DNA from 2 places in the Parafrankia sp. FMc2 genome. Region 1 is predicted to be linked to the other one. Evidence: riboswitches for the same ligand, from Rfam matches in the RefSeq annotation. Region 1 holds a riboswitch; the other holds the start of a gene.
What was found. Region 1 has a riboswitch for cobalamin ahead of metE (5-methyltetrahydropteroyltriglutamate--homocysteine S-methyltransferase). Riboswitches for the same ligand answer to the same signal wherever they lie in the genome.

Region 1 (3,404 bases):
GCCGGCCCGACGAAGTCGAGCCCGATGCCGTCGAGGTCGCTGTCGCGCAGCACCGGCAACGCCTCGCCGACCCGGTCGAAGTAGGTGGCGAGCAGCAGCTTCGGCCGGTCCACCCCCGCGGTCAGGGTGGCGTAGGCACCGCGCAGCGCGTCGAGGACGGCCGCCGGCTGGTCGAGGACGAGCGCCGGCTCGTCGAGCTGGACCCATTCGGCTCCGGCGGCGCGCAGCCGCGCAAGCAGATCGGCGTACAGCGGCACGATCCGGTCCAGCAGCGACAGCGGCTCGAACCCGTCGCCGACCTCGGGAGCTGGCTTGGCCAGCAGGAGGAACGTCACCGGGCCGACCAGAACCGGACGGGTGATCACGCCGGCGTTGCTGGCCTCGGTGAACTCGCGCAGCGGCTTCTCCGGGTCCAGCGCGAAGGAGGTGTCCGGGCCGAGCTCAGGCACCAGGTAGTGGTAGTTGGTGTCGAACCACTTGGTCATCTCCAGCGGCGCCACCTGGTCGTTTCCGCGGGCCATGGCAAAGTAGCGGTCCAGCCTGCCCTGCGGGGTGCTCACGTCCGGGACGGCCTCGCGGTGCCGCGGCGGAACCGCACCCAGCAGGACGGCGGTGTCGAGCACATGGTCGTAGAGCGAGAAGTCGTTGCTCGGGATCTCCTCGACCCCGGCGTCGCGCAGCAGCTGGAGGCGTTCCCGGCGCAGCTGGCGGGTCGTCGCCAGCAGCTGCTCGGCGTCGCTGCTGCCAGCCCAGTACGCCTCGGTCGCCTTCTTCAGCTCCCGCTTGCTCCCCTGTCGGGGGTATCCGTACACCGTCGCGCGACTTGCCGGACCGGTGGTGCTCATGGCCTCTCCTTCGCGAGTCCATTCGACCTCGCGAAAGCGCCAGCACGGCACCGACACCCATCCCGGTCCTGGACGAACGCGGACCAGCAGGTATCGACGGCGCGGACCCGCCCACGAGGCCACAGCCAAACGCGCCCGCGATCGCGGACACGCACAGCGGGCAGGTCTTCGGACTCGCGGGCTCTCCCGATCCGTTCGGATCGGGGTTTCTACTGGCCGTCGCTTCCCAAACCCGGGCCTGGCCGGTGCATCACTGGCCGGGCCCACGCGGGTTCAGTGCTGTCGCGCCACTCCTCTCGGGGTGGCATCGGACGGCGTTCGTTCCCACTCACCGCTGCGGGGCAGTCCCGGATTCGCGCCGGGTTCCCTCTCACGTCTCCCACAGCATCGCCACCCCCGTTGAGGTGAGGAGCTGTGATCGAACCAGCTGCATTCAGCAGCCTAGCAACGGTGGGACGGGCACGTGACCGCGGCCGGCACCGCGGGCGCGGCGCTGGCCACGACACGGCTGGCCGCGGCCGGGCGGAGGAGACGAAGCTCGTGGGTGGCACCCCGTATGATCGTGGGCGCGGTGGGTTCGTCCTCCCGCGGTGGGGTCGGCCCGGGTGGGCTGCCGGAGTGTGCGAGGAACCTCGACATCTCGTGGCAGCGACGGGTGGGCCTGGCAGTGAGGGGACGTCGTAAGAGGGAACCCGGTGCGAGTCCGGGACTGCCCCGCAGCGGTGAGTGGGAACGAACGCCGTCAGTACGCACTGGGTGGATGGTGTACCTGGGAAGCGGCGGCCAGTAGGTTCGTCGGCCGGTCGGCCGACGGTCGTCCGCGAGTCCGAAGACCTGCCCCCCGCCCGCGCGCCGCCGGCGTGCGGGGGTCCGTGACCTCGCGGGTGGGTCGGTGGCCGATGGCGTGTCGCGGGTACGACCGCGGCCGAACGGGCGGGCTGCGCGTCGGTCTCGGGAAAGCCGCCGAGGTGGAATCCGGCATCCGTCCGCCGGCCCCGTGGCGCCCGCCGTCGCGTGGTCGCCTGCCTCCTTCGTACGGCTCACCGACCACGGCGTGCTTCCCGAGGGATGGAACCCATGTCGGTTTCTGGCGACGGCGACGACAGCGACATCGGCACGGTCAGCACAACCGTTCTGGGGTATCCACGGATTGGTCGAGCCCGTGAGCTCAAGGTGGCGACCGAGGCGTACTGGGCGGGTCGTATCGACGCCGCCGAACTGGAACGCACAGGCGCTGCGCTGCGTGCGCAGGTATGGACCGAGCTCGCCGGCGCCGGGCTGGACGCCGTGCCCTCCAACACGTTCTCGTTCTACGACCACGTGCTGGATGCGGCGGTCCTCTTCGACGCGGTTCCCGACCGCTACCGTGGCGTGGCCTCCGCCGCCGCGCGTCCCGGCCGTTCGCTGGAGCTGGACGTCTGTTTCGCCATGGCCCGTGGCGGTGCCGGCCTGCCATCGCTGGAGATGGCCAGCTGGTTCGACACCAACTACCACTATCTTGTGCCCGAGCTCGACCAGGACACCCGGCTCCGGCTGGCCGGGCGCAAGCCGGAACGCGAGTTCACCGAGGCCAGGGCGCTTGGCCTCGACACCCGTCCGGTGCTTGTCGGCCCGCTGACCTTCCTGCTGCTGGCCAGGGCCTCAACCGTCGCGGCGGCCGGCTTCACTCCGCTGGACCTGCTGGACGATTTGGTTGCCGCCTACGCGGATCTGCTTGGCCGGCTGGCCGCGGCGGGCGCTACCTGGGTGCAGCTCGACGAGCCGGCGCTGGCCCGCGACCTGTCGGAGCGGGAGCTCGTGGGGCTGCGCCGCGCCTACACGGCACTGGCTGCGGTGCCGGCGCGACCGAAGCTTCTCGTCTCCACCTGCTTCGGCGAGATCGGCGCGGCTCTGCCAGTGCTCGCGTCGGTCGGTGTCGAGGCGATCGGGCTGGACTTCGTGGCCGCGCCTGGCAACCTGGCCGCGCTCGCCGGCATCGGCGGCATCGGCAGGACGACGATCGTCGCGGGCCTCGTCGACGGCCGGAACGTGTGGCGCACGAATCTGCCGGCCGCGTTGTCGACCTGCGTCCCGTTGCTGGGGCTCGCCGGCGACCTGGTGGTGAGTACCTCGTGCTCACTGCTGCACGTGCCGCTCGACCTCACCCTGGAGCGGGGCCTCGAGGCCGCGCTGGCGGACCGGATGGCCTTCGCCCGGCAGAAGGTCGAGGAGGTGGTGCTGCTCGGCCGGGCTCTGCGCGAGGATCTGCCAGCCGTGTCCGCCCAGCTCACCGGTGCCGAGTCGCGCCGCACGGCCGTGCTGGCCGGTCTTGTCGACGACGGGGTCCGGGCCCGGGTCGCGTCGGTCAGTGGTGACGGGCCGGGCCGGGTGGCGCGGGAGATCCGGGCCGGAGCGCAGACGCGGGCGCTTGGCCTGCCGGTACTGCCGACGACGACGATCGGGTCGTTCCCGCAGACCACGGCGATCCGCGCGGCCCGCGCGTCCTGGCGCGGCGGGGAGATCGCGGAGGCCGCCTACATCCGGGCGATGGAGAACGAGATCGACCAGCTCATCGCGTTA
Region 2 (3,404 bases), on a different contig from region 1:
ACCTGCAGCCAGTACTTCGCCCCCTCGTGGCCGTCGCCGGCCCACAGGCCCAGGATGTCCCGCTCCCCGTGCACGGTCACCCCCACGACGGCGTAGAACGGCCGGTTGGCGACCTGGCCGTCACGGACCTTGACCACCACCGCATCCACGAAGATCACCGGGTAGACGCGGTCGAGAGGCCGGTTGCGCCACTCGGTCATCTCGGCGACGACCTTGTCGGTGATCCGGGAAATCGTGTCCTTCGACACCGAAGCACCATAGACCTCGGCGAAATGCGCGGCGATCTCTCCGGTAGTCAATCCGCGGGCGGCCAGGGACAGCACGATCTGATCGATGCCGTTCAACCGGCGCTGCCGCTTACGCACAATCGCCGGCTCGAAACTGGCGTCCCGGTCCCGGGGAACATCGATCTCGACCGGGCCGATCTCCGTCAGGACCGTCTTCGTCCGGATCCCGTTCCGGGAATTCCCGTTGTCACGGCCGGCAGGGTCGTGCTTGTCGTAACCCAGGTGCGCGCTCATCTCCACTTCCAGAGCGGTTTCGAGCACGGACTTCGTCAGCCCGCTCAGCAGCCCCCCAGGCCCGACGAGGTCCACGCCCTCGGCGCGGGCCTTCGCGACGAGCTCGGCGGCCAGCTGCTGGTGATCGATCGGGGTCGGCATGGGATCGAGCGTCTCGCTCATGATCGTCCCTTCCCGCCGAGTCAGCCTCGGCGGCACGGGCCAGACCACACCCACCGTTGATCAGACACTCCCACGCTGGGTCGTCGAACGCAGCCTGGGGTGGATCATGCTACGTCGCCGGCTGGCCCGCGACTACGAGACCCTTCCCGCCAGCTCCGAATCCATGATCCACATAGCCATGATCGACAACCTCGCCAGGCGCATAACGGACGAAGCCACCCCAACCTGGCGAGGCACCTACTAGAACATAAGCCGCAATCAGGGCAAATTAAACGCCCTCTCAGATGCCAGATGCCGGCGGAGACGCTTTGGAGTGCACACCGGTGGTCGTCGCTCCTTGACCGAACGTAACCGGTCAGGTCTCGTAGATCGTTCGCCGGACGGCCGTTGACGTGGTGGCCACGTTCGATCTCCGCGCGGCCTTCCCGACCCTGAGCCTCGAAGGAGGAGGTTCGACCGGGACCGATGACTGTTGCGCCTCAGTTGTCGACACTCGCCAAACAGGCATATCTACCCTGGTAGCCTCCTGTCTTGCTTCGCGACAGGTATCGGGGAAGCCGGCGTGAATCCGGCACGGTACCGCCACTGTGAGTCGGCCATGGAGATGGCCGCGAGTCAGATACCCGGCCTGTCGCACCCTTCCGTGATCGGGGCGAGTACCCCGAGAAAGGGGTGTGGACGCTGATGCGCGCCCGTCACCTGCCCTTCCGTGGATCTCGCCTTCGGGATCGCGCGACCCGTCAGTCAGCCGTCGTGTCGGCCACCGCCGCGATGATGGCCCTCATCGCCGGTTGCGGTTCTGATGACGCGGGCGAGACAGACCGGTCCGCCGCGGCCGTCACGGTGGAGAACTGTGATCGGCAGGTCGGTGTCACCGCTCCCCCGCAGCGGGTGTACGCGACGTACCAGCCTTCGGCCGAGATGATGAGCGCGCTCGGGCTGGGTGACCGTCTGGTGGGCTCGTCGTTCTTCGACGCCGAGTTCCTGCCGGAGTATGCGGACGGCCTGCGGGGGGTGCCGTACAGCGAGAACAATCCCACCCGCGAGGCACTCCTGGCCACGAAGCCCGATTTCGTCTTCGCCGGCTACGGCACGGTGTTCGCCGCCGACACCCCGGATGGTGTCGGGACGCGCGCCAGCCTGGAGAAGCTCGGTATCCAGTCGTACATCCTGACGCCGTTCTGCCCGACCGAGGACGGGAGGACCGACCAGGAGGTCGACCCGGCCGACGTGTCCATCGACGCCGTGTACGACGACCTTCTCACCATCGGCAAGATCTTTGACGTCGAGGACAAGGCCCGGTCACTCGTCGACGACTACAAGGATCGGATCACGACCGTCGAGACGGCGGTGAAGGGTGCCGAGAAGCCCACGGTCGCCTACGTGCGTCCGCAGGAGGACGGGACTTTCCAGGTCTGCACCGGGGTCGACTTCGGCACCAGGATCATCGAGGCCGCCGGGGGCGTCAACGCGTTCGAGGACGTGACGTCGACCCGCAACATCTATGTCGATGCCGAGGAGCTCATCAAGCGCGATCCGGACGTGATTCTCACCAACTCCGGCTTCGGGGTGGACTACACGCTCGACGACGCGATGGGAAACGTGAACACGATCGTCGACAACCCGGCGTTCGCCGGGTTGACGGCGGTGAGGAACAACGCCGTCCATCCGTCGCTGTTCGCCGACCGAAGCGCCGGGGTTCGCACCGCGCACGCCGTCGAGCAGATGGCCTCGCTGATCCACCCCGACCTCGTCGACTGACGGTGAGTCTCGCTCCGCCCGCCACCCAGACGCCTTCCTCCGGTGCGGGGGCAGGCGATTCAACCCGCCGGATGCGTCAGGGGGTGCTTCGCGGCGGGTGGAGTCGATCGCTGGGTCTCCTCGTCGCCGTCGCGGGGCTTCTCGCCGCCACGTGGGCCTCGATCGTGCTCGGCGTCAACGCGATCAGTCTGGGCGACGTCCTCGACGCGGTGTCCGGCGCACCGGTCACCGATGCGGAACGGATCGTCTACCACCTGCGCATTCCGCGAACGGCGACCGGCCTGCTCGCGGGAACGGCGCTGGGGGTCGCCGGGGCCGCGATGCAGGGCCTGACCCGGAATCCCCTGGCGGATCCCGGCCTCCTGGGCATCAACGCCGGAGCCGCGCTCGCCGTCGTCGTGGCGATCAACGTCTTCAGGCTCAGCGGTGTCTCCGGCTATCTGTGGTTCGCCTTCGGCGGCGCGGCGGTGGCCGCGGTCTTCGTCTACGCCCTCGGTTCACTGGGCCTGGGGGGTGCGACCCCGGTCAAGCTCGCGCTCGCTGGTGCGGCGACCACGGCGTTCCTTGGCGGGATCACGACGATGATCACCCTGCGTGACGCCTCGTTGATGGACGACTTCCGTTTCTGGGCCGTGGGCTCCCTGACCCGCGCGGACGGAGCCGCACTACTGACGGTCGCGCCGTTCGTCGGCGTCGGACTCGTTCTCGCGGGGGGCCTGAGTCGCACACTCAACGCCCTGGCTCTCGGGGACGATCTCGCCCGCAGCCTCGGCACGCGGTTGTGGGCCGCCCGTGCCGTCGGCGCCGTCGCGGTGGTGCTGCTCGCGGGAGGCGCGACCGCGGTCGCCGGGCCGGTCGCATTCGTCGGCCTGGTGGTGCCGCACGTCGCGCGGATGATCTGCGGCCCGGACTACCGATGGGTGATGGCCTGGACGGCTGTCCTCGCGCCGGCACTGCTCC

Region 2: another riboswitch for cobalamin. It lies ahead of AB1460_RS29620 (ABC transporter substrate-binding protein); the one in region 1 lies ahead of metE (5-methyltetrahydropteroyltriglutamate--homocysteine S-methyltransferase).

The regions. Positions count from the first base shown of each region.
Region 1 is NZ_JBFLUG010000018.1:32,162-35,565, forward strand. It holds gene metE (5-methyltetrahydropteroyltriglutamate--homocysteine S-methyltransferase) at 1-845, opposite strand, end outside; cobalamin riboswitch at 987-1,258, opposite strand; cobalamin riboswitch at 1,527-1,681, shown strand; gene metE (5-methyltetrahydropteroyltriglutamate--homocysteine S-methyltransferase) at 1,923-3,404, shown strand, end outside.
Region 2 is NZ_JBFLUG010000135.1:15,287-18,690, reverse strand. It holds partial or broken gene AB1460_RS29630 (IS256 family transposase) at 1-683, opposite strand, end outside; partial or broken gene AB1460_RS29625 (transposase) at 757-927, shown strand; cobalamin riboswitch at 1,188-1,329, shown strand; gene AB1460_RS29620 (ABC transporter substrate-binding protein) at 1,437-2,444, shown strand; gene AB1460_RS29615 (FecCD family ABC transporter permease) at 2,516-3,404, shown strand, end outside.